DNA from 2 places in the Lactiplantibacillus argentoratensis genome. Region 1 is predicted to be linked to the other one. Evidence: a T-box and tRNA genes for the amino acid it is inferred to sense, from the RefSeq annotation. Region 1 holds a T-box; the other holds one or more tRNA genes.
The links. A T-box is a leader RNA that pairs with one kind of tRNA and senses whether it is charged. The one in region 1 lies ahead of tyrS (tyrosine--tRNA ligase), so its partner is inferred to be a tRNA-Tyr.
Positions count from the first base shown of each region.

Region 2: it has a tRNA-Tyr gene. The T-box ahead of tyrS (tyrosine--tRNA ligase) is inferred to sense a tRNA for this amino acid. The anticodon was not compared.

Region 1 is NZ_CP147647.1:2,344,313-2,353,605, forward strand. Features, by position in the region: tRNA gene V7R88_RS11325 (tRNA-Thr) at 69-141, opposite strand; rRNA gene rrf (5S ribosomal RNA) at 245-361, opposite strand; rRNA gene V7R88_RS11335 (23S ribosomal RNA) at 433-3,353, opposite strand; rRNA gene V7R88_RS11340 (16S ribosomal RNA) at 3,559-5,125, opposite strand; gene V7R88_RS11345 (ECF transporter S component) at 5,740-6,255, opposite strand; gene tyrS (tyrosine--tRNA ligase) at 6,390-7,646, opposite strand; T-box leader at 7,700-7,894, opposite strand; gene V7R88_RS11355 (hypothetical protein) at 8,073-8,738, opposite strand; gene V7R88_RS11360 (GH25 family lysozyme) at 8,839-9,293, opposite strand, start outside.
Region 2 is NZ_CP147647.1:1,050,255-1,059,547, reverse strand. Features, by position in the region: gene V7R88_RS04960 (metallophosphoesterase family protein) at 1-323, shown strand, start outside; gene V7R88_RS04955 (GNAT family N-acetyltransferase) at 437-955, shown strand; gene V7R88_RS04950 (hypothetical protein) at 1,147-1,668, opposite strand; gene V7R88_RS04945 (guanine permease) at 1,863-2,936, shown strand; gene V7R88_RS04940 (phosphoribosyltransferase family protein) at 2,939-3,481, shown strand; tRNA gene V7R88_RS04935 (tRNA-Leu) at 3,865-3,949, opposite strand; tRNA gene V7R88_RS04930 (tRNA-Cys) at 4,005-4,075, opposite strand; tRNA gene V7R88_RS04925 (tRNA-Gln) at 4,098-4,169, opposite strand; tRNA gene V7R88_RS04920 (tRNA-His) at 4,177-4,249, opposite strand; tRNA gene V7R88_RS04915 (tRNA-Trp) at 4,255-4,328, opposite strand; tRNA gene V7R88_RS04910 (tRNA-Tyr) at 4,337-4,419, opposite strand; tRNA gene V7R88_RS04905 (tRNA-Phe) at 4,425-4,497, opposite strand; tRNA gene V7R88_RS04900 (tRNA-Val) at 4,553-4,625, opposite strand; tRNA gene V7R88_RS04895 (tRNA-Glu) at 4,630-4,702, opposite strand; tRNA gene V7R88_RS04890 (tRNA-Ser) at 4,724-4,813, opposite strand; tRNA gene V7R88_RS04885 (tRNA-Asn) at 4,832-4,904, opposite strand; rRNA gene rrf (5S ribosomal RNA) at 4,911-5,027, opposite strand; rRNA gene V7R88_RS04875 (23S ribosomal RNA) at 5,099-8,019, opposite strand; tRNA gene V7R88_RS04870 (tRNA-Ala) at 8,179-8,251, opposite strand; tRNA gene V7R88_RS04865 (tRNA-Ile) at 8,293-8,367, opposite strand; rRNA gene V7R88_RS04860 (16S ribosomal RNA) at 8,454-9,293, opposite strand, start outside.

The sequences.
Region 1 (9,293 bases):
AGCGCCTATTTAAAAGCGTTTATGGAATGGATTTGTTTGACAGCCAATCACAATAAATAATATCTCGAAGCCGTTTAGCAGATTTGAACTGCCGACCTCTTCCTTACCATGGAAGTGCTCTACCTGCTGAGCTAAAACGGCGTTAATTGACCTTTTCCAGTATACCAAAAGCATGCTCAAATTCAAACCGTACTTATTGACGTTCGACGCAAAAAAAGGAATCGAATTAACGATTCCTTAGGTCGCATGGCAACGTCCTACCCTCGCAGGGAGCGATCCCCCAACTACTCTCGGCGCTAAGAAGCTTAACTTCTGTGTTCGACATGGGAACAGGTGTATCCTTCTCGCCATCGTCACCACACTATTGAGAAACTTGTGCTCTCAAAACTAGCTAATATCAAATATCTTCATATGAACTGGAACACCAATTACTTGGTTAAGTCCTCGACCGATTAGTATTAGTCCGCTTCATGCGTCACCGCACTGCCACTTCTAACCTATCTACCTGATCATCTTTCAGGGGTCTTACTTCCATAAAGGAATGGGAAATCTCATCTCGAGGTGTGTTTCACACTTAGATGCTTTCAGCGTTTATCACATCCATACGTAGCTACCCAGCGATGCGCCTGGCGGCACAACTGGTACACCAGAGGTATGTCCATCCCGGTCCTCTCGTACTAAGGACAGGTCCTCTCAAATTTCCTACGCCCGCGACGGATAGGGACCGAACTGTCTCACGACGTTCTGAACCCAGCTCGCGTACCGCTTTAATGGGCGAACAGCCCAACCCTTGGGACCGACTACAGCCCCAGGATGCGATGAGCCGACATCGAGGTGCCAAACCTCCCCGTCGATGTGGACTCTTGGGGGAGATAAGCCTGTTATCCCCAGGGTAGCTTTTATCCGTTGAGCGATGGCCCTTCCATACGGTACCACCGGATCACTAAGCCCGACTTTCGTCCCTGCTCGACCTGTCTGTCTCGCAGTCAAGCTCCCTTGTGCCTTTACACTCTGCGAATGATTTCCAACCATTCTGAGGGAACCTTTGGGCGCCTCCGTTACTTTTTAGGAGGCGACCGCCCCAGTCAAACTGCCCACCTGACACTGTCTCCCACCACGATTAGTGGTGCGGGTTAGAGTGGTCATACAGCGAGGGTAGTATCCCACCAACGCCTCCACCGAAACTAGCGTTCCGGTTTCTATGGCTCCTACCTATCCTGTACAAGCTGTACAAACACTCAATATCAAGCTACAGTAAAGCTCCATGGGGTCTTTCCGTCCTGTCGCGGGTAGTCCGCATCTTCACGGACAATATAATTTCACCGAGTCTCTCGTTGAGACAGTGCCCAGATCGTTACGCCTTTCGTGCGGGTCGGAACTTACCCGACAAGGAATTTCGCTACCTTAGGACCGTTATAGTTACGGCCGCCGTTTACTGGGGCTTCAATTCTGAGCTTCGCCGAAGCTAACCCATCCTTTTAACCTTCCAGCACCGGGCAGGCGTCAGCCCCTATACGTCATCTTACGATTTTGCAGAGACCTGTGTTTTTGATAAACAGTCGCCTGGGCCTATTCACTGCGGCTGATCTTGCGATCAGCACCCCTTCTCCCGAAGTTACGGGGTCATTTTGCCGAGTTCCTTAACGAGAGTTCACTCGCTCACCTTAGGATTCTCTCCTCGACTACCTGTGTCGGTTTGCGGTACGGGTAGTTAAGTACTCACTAGAAGCTTTTCTCGGCAGTGTGACATCAGACGCTTCGCTACTAAATTTCGCTCCCCATCACAGCTTGTCCTTAAAGTGAAAAGCATTTGACTCTTCACAAGACTTACTGCTTGGACATTCTAATCCAACAGAATGCACATCTTAGCCTCCTGCGTCCCTCCATTGCTCAAACGCACTTAACTAGTACAGGAATCTCAACCTGTTATCCATCGTCTACGCCTCTCGGCCTCGACTTAGGTCCCGACTAACCCTGGGAGGACGAGCCTTCCCCAGGAAACCTTAGTCATTCGGTGGATAGGATTCTCACCTATCTTTCGCTACTCATACCGGCATTCTCACTTCTAAGCGCTCCACAAGTCCTCACGATCTTGCTTCACCGCCCTTAGAACGCTCTCCTATCACGCGACCTAATGGTCGCATCCATGGTTTCGGTAGTATGCTTAGCCCCGGTACATTTTCGGCGCAGGATCACTCGACTAGTGAGCTATTACGCACTCTTTAAATGGTGGCTGCTTCTGAGCCAACATCCTAGTTGTCTATGCAACTCCACATTCTTTTCCACTTAGCATACATTTAGGGACCTTAACTGATGGTCTGGGCTGTTCCCCTTTCGACGGTGGATCTTATCACTCATCGTCTGACTCCCGGATATGAATCAATGGCATTCGGAGTTTATCTGAATTCAGTAACCCAAGACGGGCCCCTAGTCCAAATAGTGCTCTACCTCCATGATCCTAATTCCGAGGCTAGCCCTAAAGCTATTTCGGAGAGAACCAGCTATCTCCAAGTTCGTTTGGAATTTCACCGCTATCCACACCTCATCCCAGCAATTTTCAACTTACACGGGTTCGGTCCTCCAGTGCGTTTTACCGCACCTTCAACCTGGACATGGATAGGTCACCTGGTTTCGGGTCTATAACCTCGTACTAAAATCGCCCATTTCAGACTCGCTTTCGCTACGGCTCCGACTTTTTAGTCTTAACCTTGCACGGGATCATAACTCGCCGGTTCATTCTACAAAAGGCACGCCATCACGCATTAACGCGCTCTGACTTATTGTAGGCACATGGTTTCAGGAACTATTTCACTCCCCTCCCGGGGTGCTTTTCACCTTTCCCTCACGGTACTGGTTCACTATCGGTCACTAGGTAGTATTTAGCCTTGGGAGATGGTCCTCCCGGATTCCGACGGAATTTCACGTGTTCCGCCGTACTCAGGATCCTGAACTGAGAGAATTTGATTTAATCTACTGGGCTATCACCATCTATGGCGGATTTTCCCAAATCCTTCGACTATCAAGTTCTTTGGTAACTCAAATGTTCAGTCCTACAACCCCAAAGTGCAAGCACTTTGGTTTGGGCTGTTCCCCGTTCGCTCGCCGCTACTTAGGGAATCGAAATTTCTTTATATTCCTGCTGCTAATGAGATGTTTCAGTTCACAGCGTTTACCTCCAACTAGACTATGAATTCATCTAGTGGTAACAGTTGATTAAAACTGCTGGGTTGCCCCATTCGGAAATCTCCGGATCATAGCTTACGTACAGCTCCCCGAAGCATATCGGTGTTAGTCCCGTCCTTCATCGGCTCCTAGTGCCAAGGCATTCACCATGCGCCCTTGTTAACTTAACCTCATTTACCTAACGGTAAATGCGATTAATGAGTTTAGCGATAATTAAACTTCAATAAAAAACTCAAAAAACGCGGTGTTCTCGGTTTCATTATGAAAAAATATATTTGATATTATCTAGTTTTCAAAGAACAAGTTTTGAGAGTTAAATCTCTCAAAACTAAACAAAGTTTCGACGCGTGTGTAGGTTTCCGTAATATTCCTTAGAAAGGAGGTGATCCAGCCGCAGGTTCTCCTACGGCTACCTTGTTACGACTTCACCCTAATCATCTGTCCCACCTTAGGCGGCTGGTTCCTAAAAGGTTACCCCACCGACTTTGGGTGTTACAAACTCTCATGGTGTGACGGGCGGTGTGTACAAGGCCCGGGAACGTATTCACCGCGGCATGCTGATCCGCGATTACTAGCGATTCCGACTTCATGTAGGCGAGTTGCAGCCTACAATCCGAACTGAGAATGGCTTTAAGAGATTAGCTTACTCTCGCGAGTTCGCAACTCGTTGTACCATCCATTGTAGCACGTGTGTAGCCCAGGTCATAAGGGGCATGATGATTTGACGTCATCCCCACCTTCCTCCGGTTTGTCACCGGCAGTCTCACCAGAGTGCCCAACTTAATGCTGGCAACTGATAATAAGGGTTGCGCTCGTTGCGGGACTTAACCCAACATCTCACGACACGAGCTGACGACAACCATGCACCACCTGTATCCATGTCCCCGAAGGGAACGTCTAATCTCTTAGATTTACATAGTATGTCAAGACCTGGTAAGGTTCTTCGCGTAGCTTCGAATTAAACCACATGCTCCACCGCTTGTGCGGGCCCCCGTCAATTCCTTTGAGTTTCAGCCTTGCGGCCGTACTCCCCAGGCGGAATGCTTAATGCGTTAGCTGCAGCACTGAAGGGCGGAAACCCTCCAACACTTAGCATTCATCGTTTACGGTATGGACTACCAGGGTATCTAATCCTGTTTGCTACCCATACTTTCGAGCCTCAGCGTCAGTTACAGACCAGACAGCCGCCTTCGCCACTGGTGTTCTTCCATATATCTACGCATTTCACCGCTACACATGGAGTTCCACTGTCCTCTTCTGCACTCAAGTTTCCCAGTTTCCGATGCACTTCTTCGGTTGAGCCGAAGGCTTTCACATCAGACTTAAAAAACCGCCTGCGCTCGCTTTACGCCCAATAAATCCGGACAACGCTTGCCACCTACGTATTACCGCGGCTGCTGGCACGTAGTTAGCCGTGGCTTTCTGGTTAAATACCGTCAATACCTGAACAGTTACTCTCAGATATGTTCTTCTTTAACAACAGAGTTTTACGAGCCGAAACCCTTCTTCACTCACGCGGCGTTGCTCCATCAGACTTTCGTCCATTGTGGAAGATTCCCTACTGCTGCCTCCCGTAGGAGTTTGGGCCGTGTCTCAGTCCCAATGTGGCCGATTACCCTCTCAGGTCGGCTACGTATCATTGCCATGGTGAGCCGTTACCTCACCATCTAGCTAATACGCCGCGGGACCATCCAGAAGTGATAGCCGAAGCCATCTTTCAAACTCGGACCATGCGGTCCAAGTTGTTATGCGGTATTAGCATCTGTTTCCAGGTGTTATCCCCCGCTTCTGGGCAGGTTTCCCACGTGTTACTCACCAGTTCGCCACTCACTCAAATGTAAATCATGATGCAAGCACCAATCAATACCAGAGTTCGTTCGACTTGCATGTATTAGGCACGCCGCCAGCGTTCGTCCTGAGCCAGGATCAAACTCTCAAATTAATGATGAGTTCTAAAAAGCTCATTTAATGTTGTACTAAAATTTATTTGCTAGCGAATTGACTTCGCAAATGTTTGCTCTTGATTCAAAATCAAGAGACCCTACACATTTGATTCGTCGAAACTTTGTTCAGTTTTCAAAGATCTAATTCCGTGTGTTAATCGCTTAACACAACTTAATCATCATAACATCTTAATCAATATCTTGTCAACAACTTTTTTTAAGAAGTAACTTGATTAATTTGTCGTGGTTGCCGTTGCGACAACAGAAACTATCTTACCAATTACTGAAGAAGTTGTCAACAACTAATTTCAATAATTATTTGATGATGAATTGCATCTGCCGTAGCAGCAACGTTTACTAATATACCAGCCGACCACGAAACTGTCAACAAATAATTCAATATTTTTTCATTTTTATGAAAACCCAGCTGTCCAGTGTCGAAAAATTACACAATTGCTACATTATAGGTCAGCAATTCCCCTCCTGCGAAATTGGCCAACCTCCCAGACTTGTCAGCCACCATACTGCGGTACACACCCACCACAATATAAAAAGCGCCCGCCTAAAATCTAGCGAGCACTTAATTTAACCGAATAACAAATCACATCTAATTTTACATGTTCAAGTGGCCCTTAACAATTGGACGAATACCAGCAACAATTGGAAACGCCAGGATACCACCAACTACGGCCTGAACTAAATTAGTCGGCACACCAACTAGCCCCGCTGCCATCGTATACAACAATGAATCTGATAAAAAGTAGCCGACAACCATAACCACCGCTGCCGTGATAATTGCCGCAATCTGCCGACCATGCGATTTACCAGCACCAAGATACCCTGCTAGCCCACCTTCTAAGCCATGAACAAGTAGCGAGAAGAACATATACTGTGGGTATCCCAGCAACAGATCCAACAATAGCCCACTGGCGCCACCAACAATGACACCACCACGCCAGCCAAAAATCAGTGCTGCAATAAAGATTCCCGCATCACATAAATTAATATAACCATGCGTCATCGGGATTGGAATATGGAAAAAGATAGAAATAACAACATTAAGTGCAATCAACATTCCTAAGATTGCAATCGTACGCGTATTAAATTTAACCCCCACCAAAACTTTCATCTCCTCAATTGATTCTCATCTGGCCATGATCACACCTTGTTAGTGCAACCAAAGTAAAGTTTACACCAGTTCCTACTTACGATAATAATAAAAAGACTGGGCCACACCGGGTCCAGTCTACTTGCTAAATTAATTTACTTAACGTGTGCCAAGAAGTAACGTTTCTTACCCCGACGGACAATGACAAATTTGCCATTAAAAGCAGCTGATGGATCAATCTCGGCATCAACATCCGTCACCTTTTCACCATTGATACGAATCGCACCGTTTTTGATATCTTCCCGTGCTTGACGCCGTGAAGGTTCGAATTTTGTGGCGTCAACCAACCACAAAACAATATTCTGCTTTTCAGCAGAGACGTCGGCTGATGGCACCCCTTTGAATCCTTGTTCGATTTCGTCTGCTGTTAAACTTTGAACATCACCAGTAAACAACGCCTTAGTAATATTTTCAGCTTCAACTACCGCCTGCTTACCATGAACAAATTCCGTGACTTCTTCAGCTAACCGCCGTTGTGCTTCCCGTTTTTCAGGTGCAGTCTTCACTGTTTCGGCTAGGCGGTCAATTTCTTCATGACTTAAGAACGTGAAGTACTTGAGATATTTGACGACATCCCGATCATCCTGGTTGATCCAGAATTGATAAAATTCATATGGTGATGTCCGCTCAGGGTTTAACCACACGGCCCCACCAGCAGTCTTGCCGAACTTAGTCCCATCCGCCTTCAACAATAATGGGATCGTCAACCCGTAAGCCTTGGCGTCATTACCTTCTAAGCGGTGAATCAAATCCGTCCCCGCCGTGATGTTGCCCCACTGATCGGCCCCACCAATCTGGAGTTGCACGTGTTCAGCCCGGTACAAGTGTAAGAAGTCAACTGATTGTAAGATTTGGTACGTGAATTCAGTGTATGAAATTCCGACCTCCAACCGGCTAGCCACAACTTCTTTGTTCAGCATCGTGTTCACACTGAACAACTTACCATAATCGCGTAAGAAATCTAGTAATGAAATTTTGGATAACCAATCATAGTTATTTACAATCGAAAAGTTTTCGTCATGACCAAACAACTTGTACATCTGAGCACTTAAGCCATCCTGATTATGCTTCACTTGATCCATGGTCTGTAACTTACGTTCTGAGTTCTTACCAGACGGATCACCGATAGCACCGGTCCCACCACCAACTACAACGTAGGGATGGTGACCAGCCAACTGGAATCGTTTGAGAATCATGAAGGGAATCAAATGCCCAATATGCATACTATCCCCGGTTGGATCAATCCCACAGTATAGTGAGACGGATTGGTTTTCGGTAAGTTCCTTTAACCCGGCCTCATCCGTTTGTTGGTTAATGGCACCACGCCATTTTAAATCGTCGATAATGTTCATGTTAGTCCTCCTTGTGATTGTCGCTGGACAAAAAAACTCGTCCCTGTCATCAAAACAGGGACGAGTTTTCCGCGTTACCACCCAAGTTATCACCAAATGTGATCGCTCATTGATTAGTAACGGATATCATCCGGCCAATGGCAGTTCACGTTATGTAATTCATCCTTGACCACAGCTCGGTTCGCACCACCCACCGAGTCGCTAGACTGTTGGGTCAACGACTACTAATTAACGATCACTACTTTTTAATTATTATCTAACATCATAAGCACTCCACGGACAAAAGTCAATCCTATTTTCCGTCGAAACACCGCATTGACGGCCACTGGCTAGCTGAGGGCGTTCAGTACGGAAACGCGGCTAGCATCGCCGCTCCGATTACGTCCAAGCGCCCACTGCTTATTTACTGATCTTCCGAGTAAACGCCTAATTTTTAGCATTCGCCGCAATTTTAATGACCGTATTGGCTTGTTGGCCTTGAACCTTAGCAACCTGCTTGCCGTTTTGCCACTGAACTGAGTTAGCCTGTCCGTTTTGTGGTGTATCGTATACCGTGACAGCGCCACTGGTGACATTCTTGCTTGTTAAATCTTGCTTTTGAATCTGATTATTGACCTGATTAGCAAACTTAGTTGGATTACCGGCAACGTCCTGCGTATTGGCAATCGTTGTCACTGACCAGCTACCCGTGTTCCAATGAACATACACTTTGCCCATCGTCCCTTGGACCGTCGCTGCCGTACCTGAATTAAGCGTCGTACGCTGACCTTGCGTATTCGCTAAATAATCGACTTGGTTACTAGCATCGCTTTTCGTATTGTAGTTCGTCTGCTGATAGGTCGCAGTCGTCGAACTAGTCCCAGCTTTGGCGTACTTCACCCGGTAATTACCCTTTGTCCCGCTTGCGCTGATAGCCTTGACTGTTTGATTAGTTGCCTTGACGCTCGTAGGTGCTGCTGTCTGGCTAACCAAACTAACATTGTCTGAAGCCGCGTGTAGTACGTTCGTTACTGAAGGTACGGCAACGATTCCAACCACCAACATCCCAGTTGCCGTGGCGATTCCCAACTGAATTTTGCGCTTAAAGTTCATGAAAAATGTCCTCCTAATTTCTACAACAAATGACCGATTTTACTTAACCATTAATAACCTTTGCTACCATGATAATGAGAACCGAGTGACAGCCATGCCATCAGCTAAGTCCTCGCTTGTCCCGGGAAGTATTATGTACGGGACGTGTGTGTGTGAATCGTCGAACTGGCCGACGTGCTTCACGGTGAAACGTTGACTGCTGGCGCTGCACCGTTACTCGTGGTGCGTGCCGTTGGAATTGATTACGCCTTATTCTTCGCTGTCCCAGCAACCGTTGACGCCGTGTGCCCCCTTGCCGTGTCCGGCCTTTAAAACGAGCCACCCGGTTTGTTCGATTTCTTTGCCCGCGTTGGCTACGCTTTATTACCCTGGCCGTGTTCAGCTTAAACTTAGTACCTTTACGCCGCGTCACTTTAAGTTTTACCACTTTGGGCGGCGTCGCTTGATGCCAAATGACGCGGTGTCGAATTACCTTACGATGGTTAACGCTAATTGTGCGCGATGCCCGCCGCTTGACCCGCCAATGTGTCTTTTGGTTGGTCGCCAGCCGGTGCT
Region 2 (9,293 bases), 1.3 Mb from region 1:
CCACGGGCCAGCTGATTCTAAACGCCGGGACGGTTGGTCTCCCGACTGCTGTTAACTCCCACCTACGTCAACCACGTGCTAATTACTTGCTCCTGACGATTGACGAGACTGGTCTTCAGCATGTTGATTACCGCGCCGTGGATTTCGATTGGCAGCGGGCAATCACGATTGCACACAACACCCACTTACCCTACTTCGAATTCTATGAACAAACTTTACGGACTAATGCTTACCAGTACGCACCGAGTGCGGTCGCGGCATATAATACGCAACATGACATGGCTCAAGAAGCGCGCAAGATTTTACTTGAAAATCGTCACTGAAAATCTCCTAAGAATCGGGAGAAAATAGTTTCATTTTTCTAGAAATTCTGTATACTTTTAAAAGTCGATTACTGCTTCGGCGGCAATCACTGTTCAAGAGAGGAGCTAGAATTATGTACTTTAAAAAAGCGACCCTCGATGATCTCGATACGATCATCGACATTCTGAGTGACGGGCGGAATCAACTTGCTGAAGCTGGGGTCAACCAGTGGCAAGGCGATTACCCGTCGCGCAAACAAATCACGGCCGACATCATGCAAGGATCAGCATACTTATTCAATGCCGACGACAACGCAACGGTCGGTGCTGTCGCTGTCGTACCATCACCAGACGAAACTTATGATACTGCGAAGGCCGAATGGTTAAATACCACGGCACCTTATGTCGTGATTCACCGAGTCGCGATTCATTCTAGCCATGCGGGGCATGGTTATGCCACTCAATTATTCGAAAAAATCATCGCTCATATTGCTGCGGATCATCCTGAAATCAAGAGCATCCGTATCGATACGCACGCCGACAATCAAGCGATGCAACACCTGATCGCAAAGATGAACTTCAAGCGAGTTGGCGAAATGGTCGGTGTCTACCATGTCGATGACGTTTGCTATGTCTATGAAAAAATGCTGTAATTAATCTCTGAACCTGACCACTTGTGGCGGGTTCTTTTTTTACGATCAAATCCAATCAGTCATGCTAAATGACTACTCGTTTGCGGCAGTTGTCACAGCTAAGTCCTTTTGCTCAGCAAATACACAACGAGTGGCTGTTTGATTCTTATAACCGGCGCACTAGTTGCAGCCCGATTAAGACAAGCTTGGCTTCATTTTTGTAACAAAGTCGCCAGTGCTGCATACCGTTTGCGCCAGTCCAAAATAGTTAGCGACTCACAGGGTTGCGTTAATAGCCAATCCAACTGTGCTTGCCGGTCAGGCTGATCTAAGAAGACGTAACTCCGCGGCGTAACAAAGTTTTCAAACTGACGACGTAACTGTGCCAACGGAATGTTAGGTAAGGTTGTAAAAGCCGTAATCGGTAACGCCAATCCGACTTTAGCTCCTTCAAAATAAGCCGCGGTGGTTGTGGGCGCGTCATGCTGTAACAATGCGCCCACAAGCGCTAATTGTTCAGGCACGAGTTGCAGGCCCTGATCACAATGCAAAAAGAGTTGAATTCCCCCATTAGCCCCTGTCGTATAGACAAATGCTTGAAACGGACGTGCAAAAAAACGCCGACGATATTCCAGAATCTTGGTGCCATTGATAATCGCTTGTGTTGGTTCTGGATGCAACGAAAATAATAATGTTGGCCGCTTTGGCAAGTAATAATCTTTAATCGTTGGCATGGTGCCACCCCTCCTTCACTAATTAGCACTAAGTATACCCCATTTGCGAGCGTGCGCCAACTAATCGTGATTCGTGAAAACACGAACTATAAATAGTTAACAAACAATATTATTCTGACTTTGTCCTAAATTTGCTGGATTTAAACCCTAATCAGTCGTATATTATTCGTATAAACAAAAAAGGCGGTATTAATATGCATTGGTTGGCGGATCTATTGGCAGCAATCGGGGTCGTTTTGAACGGGATCCCACAAGGAATTATGGCGATGAGTCTTGGCTTTGCGGTCTTTCCGACTGCATTCTCATTTGGATTAGTTGGTTTGATCAACGGAGTGGCTGGTTCCGTTGCACCGGTTTCATTTCAAGCGGAGTCCCTCGCACTAGTCGGGCATCTGGGACATAATTTACGCGAACGGTCGTCGATCATCTTTTTAGGTGCGAGTCTAATGTTCGTGATTGGCCTGACTGGCACTCTGCCGCTCATTGTTCACAGCCTGGGCAATCAGCTTATGGCAGCAATGATGGCGGGCGTCGGGTTAATGTTGGCTAAAATCGCATTACAAATGGCGCATGAACAGCCTCGATTTGGCTGGCTGTCAATCGGCTTGGCGGCTACGACTTATTTGATCAGCAAAGATTTAGTATGGACAATTGCCGTATCAGTGATTGGGACCAGCTGTTACGCAGCGACGACGCATTATCGCGTCACACTACCGGAACACGTGACGACCCGCAAATTACAATTTGTCAGACCACAGTTCAGTTTTAAAATCATGCGAGGTGCGCTAAGTCTAGCTTGTCTTAATATCGGCGCTAACCTCTCGTATGGCCTAATTACTGGCCAAATGACGGGACGGCACCCCAACCCGGTCAATCTAAATCTACTGACTAGTAGTCAGGCATTAGCAGACCTAGGAACTAGCCTGCTGGGCGGTGCACCAGTCGAAACGATTATTTCTGCGACGGCCAGCGCACCTGAACCAGTAATTGCGGGTATCCTAATGATGTTGATCATGATGCTGATTCTTCTACTAGGATGGCTGCCGAAACTCGGGAAAGTCGTCCCTAGCAGTGCGATTGCCGGTTTTCTGTTCATCTTAGGAACCATTGTCATTTTCCCGGAGAATGCCGCCACCGCCCTGCATGGCTCGTTAAACACTGTTGCCGGTGTGACCCTCGTCGTGACCGCCCTTGTCGATCCATTTGCAGGGCTAATGACCGGAGCACTACTAAAATTTGGATTGCCATTAATTGGATTGGGGTTATAAATATGCAAACTTATCAGTTAACATTAGGAGCACTAACACGTCAGTTACCATTGATTCGTTTAAACGCCACGACCAGCATCGCTTCTTTCGTCCTATTGGGCGACGCGGAATTAACTGACTATGCCGCCCGTCAACTCAGTCAGCGGCTAAGCACCATTGAATTCGATTATCTAGTCACGATGGAAAGTAAGGGCATTCCGCTAGCCCAGGCGCTAAGCCAGGCCACGAACCACCCCCGCTTTATCGTTTTACGTAAGAATCGTAAGGACTACATGCAATACCCGCTTAGTGAGCCGGTAGCGGCGATTACGACCAGTACCCCACAACAGCTAGTTTTAGACGGTACTGACGCCGCACTGATCAATCATAAGCGCGTCATCATTATCGACGACGTCATTAGCACTGGGGGCTCGTTAAACGCCGCCAACGCCCTCCTACACCAAGCTGGCGCCCAAGTGGTCAAGCAGATGGCAATTTTAGCAGAAGGCGCCGCCAGCGAACGAACAGATATCGATTTTTTGGCACCGTTACCATTATTTGACTAGCTGCGGTTCAGAAACACATTACAACTCACTAGCGAGTCACAAAGCAGAACAAGCACCATGGACTTAAACCAACTACTTCAGTTATCACCGAGTGCAACGAGCAAGTTTTAGATGGATGGATTCGTTTTAAAGACCTACCATAATATGAAAAGCCCTATGTTAGCATGATTTATGCTAATACAGGGCTTTTCGATGCTTACGAGACTATTTCTACGTTCATATTCATGCAATGCTAATATTGTAAATTTATTCTTTGCAATTGGAAAGTTCACCCAAAAATCATTTTGCCTATTTTCGCATGATTCTAAGAATACAAAAAAGCCGTTATATCAACGATATAACGACTTCTTAAAGGTACTTAGAGCTTCCTGAAAACCTCTTAGTACCGGCGATCGGGGTCGAACCGATACTCCCTCAACGGGAACTGGATTTTGAGTCCAGCGCGTCTGCCAATTCCGCCACGCCGGCAAAATAATAACTAGATGGAACATAAATCTGATCAGGATTATAACCTTTTCAGGAAAGGCGGTAACCGGATTTGAACCGGTGATGAAGGTTTTGCAGACCTCTGCCTTACCACTTGGCTATACCGCCATCATTTATTGCCCAAACCCAACTGGGTTAGCTGGATTCGAACCAGCGCATGATGGAGTCAAAGTCCATTGCCTTACCACTTGGCTATAACCCAATCAAAGGGCGGTAGGTGGGAATCGAACCCACGCGTGCCGGAGCCACAATCCGGTGCGTTAACCACTTCGCCACTACCGCCATCATGGCAGGGATAGTAGGAGTTGAACCCACACCGACGGTTTTGGAGACCGTTGTTCTACCATTAAACTATATCCCTATAAAGAATGGAGGGGAGTGGATTCGAACCACCGAACCCGAAGGAGCGGATTTACAGTCCGCCGCGTTTAGCCAGACTTCGCTACCCCTCCATAAATGGCGCGGGACGGAATCGAACCGCCGACACATGGAGCTTCAATCCATTGCTCTACCGACTGAGCTACCGAGCCATATCATTCTTCATGATGGAGTCTATTAAATTATTGATGAGTAACTCTCATCAGATGGAGGATACAGGGCTCGAACCTGTGACCCTCTGCTTGTAAGGCAGACGCTCTCCCAACTGAGCTAATCCTCCATAATGACCCCTACGGGATTCGAACCCATGTTACTGCCGTGAAAGGGCAGTGTCTTAAACCACTTGACCAAGGGGTCATATTTATTATATCTAACTAACGGAGAGTAAGGGATTCGAACCCTTGAAACAGGTATAACCCGTTTACAGCATTTCCAATGCTGCTCCTTCAGCCACTCGGACAACTCTCCATGGCTTACCGTAGATAACTCCGACAGGCGGGCTCGAACCGTCGACATCTTGATTAACAGTCAAGCGCTCTACCAACTGAGCTATGTCGGAATAATCGCATGGCAACGTCCTACCCTCGCAGGGAGCGATCCCCCAACTACTCTCGGCGCTAAGAAGCTTAACTTCTGTGTTCGACATGGGAACAGGTGTATCCTTCTCGCCATCGTCACCACACTATTGAGAAACTTGTGCTCTCAAAACTAGACAATATCAAATATCTTCATATGAACCGGAACACCAATTACTTGGTTAAGTCCTCGACCGATTAGTATTAGTCCGCTTCATGCGTCACCGCACTGCCACTTCTAACCTATCTACCTGATCATCTTTCAGGGGTCTTACTTCCATAAAGGAATGGGAAATCTCATCTCGAGGTGTGTTTCACACTTAGATGCTTTCAGCGTTTATCACATCCATACGTAGCTACCCAGCGATGCGCCTGGCGGCACAACTGGTACACCAGAGGTATGTCCATCCCGGTCCTCTCGTACTAAGGACAGGTCCTCTCAAATTTCCTACGCCCGCGACGGATAGGGACCGAACTGTCTCACGACGTTCTGAACCCAGCTCGCGTACCGCTTTAATGGGCGAACAGCCCAACCCTTGGGACCGACTACAGCCCCAGGATGCGATGAGCCGACATCGAGGTGCCAAACCTCCCCGTCGATGTGGACTCTTGGGGGAGATAAGCCTGTTATCCCCAGGGTAGCTTTTATCCGTTGAGCGATGGCCCTTCCATACGGTACCACCGGATCACTAAGCCCGACTTTCGTCCCTGCTCGACCTGTCTGTCTCGCAGTCAAGCTCCCTTGTGCCTTTACACTCTGCGAATGATTTCCAACCATTCTGAGGGAACCTTTGGGCGCCTCCGTTACTTTTTAGGAGGCGACCGCCCCAGTCAAACTGCCCACCTGACACTGTCTCCCACCACGATTAGTGGTGCGGGTTAGAGTGGTCATACAGCGAGGGTAGTATCCCACCAACGCCTCCACCGAAACTAGCGTTCCGGTTTCTATGGCTCCTACCTATCCTGTACAAGCTGTACAAACACTCAATATCAAGCTACAGTAAAGCTCCATGGGGTCTTTCCGTCCTGTCGCGGGTAGTCCGCATCTTCACGGACAATATAATTTCACCGAGTCTCTCGTTGAGACAGTGCCCAGATCGTTACGCCTTTCGTGCGGGTCGGAACTTACCCGACAAGGAATTTCGCTACCTTAGGACCGTTATAGTTACGGCCGCCGTTTACTGGGGCTTCAATTCTGAGCTTCGCCGAAGCTAACCCATCCTTTTAACCTTCCAGCACCGGGCAGGCGTCAGCCCCTATACGTCATCTTACGATTTTGCAGAGACCTGTGTTTTTGATAAACAGTCGCCTGGGCCTATTCACTGCGGCTGATCTTGCGATCAGCACCCCTTCTCCCGAAGTTACGGGGTCATTTTGCCGAGTTCCTTAACGAGAGTTCACTCGCTCACCTTAGGATTCTCTCCTCGACTACCTGTGTCGGTTTGCGGTACGGGTAGTTAAGTACTCACTAGAAGCTTTTCTCGGCAGTGTGACATCAGACGCTTCGCTACTAAATTTCGCTCCCCATCACAGCTTGTCCTTAAAGTGAAAAGCATTTGACTCTTCACAAGACTTACTGCTTGGACATTCTAATCCAACAGAATGCACATCTTAGCCTCCTGCGTCCCTCCATTGCTCAAACGCACTTAACTAGTACAGGAATCTCAACCTGTTATCCATCGTCTACGCCTCTCGGCCTCGACTTAGGTCCCGACTAACCCTGGGAGGACGAGCCTTCCCCAGGAAACCTTAGTCATTCGGTGGATAGGATTCTCACCTATCTTTCGCTACTCATACCGGCATTCTCACTTCTAAGCGCTCCACAAGTCCTCACGATCTTGCTTCACCGCCCTTAGAACGCTCTCCTATCACGCGACCTAATGGTCGCATCCATGGTTTCGGTAGTATGCTTAGCCCCGGTACATTTTCGGCGCAGGATCACTCGACTAGTGAGCTATTACGCACTCTTTAAATGGTGGCTGCTTCTGAGCCAACATCCTAGTTGTCTATGCAACTCCACATCCTTTTCCACTTAGCATACATTTAGGGACCTTAACTGATGGTCTGGGCTGTTCCCCTTTCGACGGTGGATCTTATCACTCATCGTCTGACTCCCGGATATGAATCAATGGCATTCGGAGTTTATCTGAATTCAGTAACCCAAGACGGGCCCCTAGTCCAAATAGTGCTCTACCTCCATGATCCTAATTCCGAGGCTAGCCCTAAAGCTATTTCGGAGAGAACCAGCTATCTCCAAGTTCGTTTGGAATTTCACCGCTATCCACACCTCATCCCAGCAATTTTCAACTTACACGGGTTCGGTCCTCCAGTGCGTTTTACCGCACCTTCAACCTGGACATGGATAGGTCACCTGGTTTCGGGTCTATAACCTCGTACTAAAATCGCCCATTTCAGACTCGCTTTCGCTACGGCTCCGACTTTTTAGTCTTAACCTTGCACGGGATCATAACTCGCCGGTTCATTCTACAAAAGGCACGCCATCACGCATTAACGCGCTCTGACTTATTGTAGGCACATGGTTTCAGGAACTATTTCACTCCCCTCCCGGGGTGCTTTTCACCTTTCCCTCACGGTACTGGTTCACTATCGGTCACTAGGTAGTATTTAGCCTTGGGAGATGGTCCTCCCGGATTCCGACGGAATTTCACGTGTTCCGCCGTACTCAGGATCCTGAACTGAGAGAATTTGATTTAATCTACTGGGCTATCACCATCTATGGCGGATTTTCCCAAATCCTTCGACTATCAAGTTCTTTGGTAACTCAAATGTTCAGTCCTACAACCCCAAAGTGCAAGCACTTTGGTTTGGGCTGTTCCCCGTTCGCTCGCCGCTACTTAGGGAATCGAAATTTCTTTATATTCCTGCTGCTAATGAGATGTTTCAGTTCACAGCGTTTACCTCCAACTAGACTATAAATTCATCTAGTGGTAACAGTTGATTAAAACTGCTGGGTTGCCCCATTCGGAAATCTCCGGATCATAGCTTACGTACAGCTCCCCGAAGCATATCGGTGTTAGTCCCGTCCTTCATCGGCTCCTAGTGCCAAGGCATTCACCATGCGCCCTTGTTAACTTAACCTCATTTACCTAACGGTAAATGCGATTAATGAGTTTAGCGATAATTAAACTTCAATAAAAAACTCAAAAAACGCGGTGTTCTCGGTTTCATTATGAAAAAATATATTTGATATTATCTAGTTTTCAAAGAACAAGTTTCAATGACGACTAACGTCGTCAATGGAGAATAGCGGGATCGAACCGCTGACCCCCTGCTTGCAAAGCAGGTGCTCTCCCAGCTGAGCTAATTCCCCATGAGGTATTCAACTTATGGAACCAACTGGTTCGGTTCCAATGGGCCTAAATGGACTTGAACCATCGACCTCACGCTTATCAGGCGTGCGCTCTAAACCAGCTGAGCTATAGGCCCAAAAAACGCTTATTAAATTGAGAGTTAGACCTCTCAAAACTAAACAAAGTTTCGAAGAATGTGTAGGTTTCCGTAATATTCCTTAGAAAGGAGGTGATCCAGCCGCAGGTTCTCCTACGGCTACCTTGTTACGACTTCACCCTAATCATCTGTCCCACCTTAGGCGGCTGGTTCCTAAAAGGTTACCCCACCGACTTTGGGTGTTACAAACTCTCATGGTGTGACGGGCGGTGTGTACAAGGCCCGGGAACGTATTCACCGCGGCATGCTGATCCGCGATTACTAGCGATTCCGACTTCATGTAGGCGAGTTGCAGCCTACAATCCGAACTGAGAATGGCTTTAAGAGATTAGCTTACTCTCGCGAGTTCGCAACTCGTTGTACCATCCATTGTAGCACGTGTGTAGCCCAGGTCATAAGGGGCATGATGATTTGACGTCATCCCCACCTTCCTCCGGTTTGTCACCGGCAGTCTCACCAGAGTGCCCAACTTAATGCTGGCAACTGATAATAAGGGTTGCGCTCGTTGCGGGACTTAACCCAACATCTCACGACACGAGCTGACGACAACCATGCACCACCTGTATCCATGTCCCCGAAGGGAACGTCTAATCTCTTAGATTTGCATAGTATGTCAAGACCTGGTAAGGTTCTTCGCGTAGCTTCGAATTAAACCACATGCTCCACCGCTTGTGCGGGCCCCCGTCAATTCCTTTGAGTTTCAGCCTTGCGGCCGTACTCCCCAGGCGGAATGCTTAATGCGTTAGCTGCAGCACTGAAGGGCGGAAACCCTCCAACACTTAGCATTCATCGTTTACGGTATGGACTACCAGGGTATCTAATCCTGTTTGCTACCCATACTTTCGAGCCTCAGCGTCAGTTACAGACCAGACAGCCGCCTTCGCCACTGGTGTTCTTCCATATAT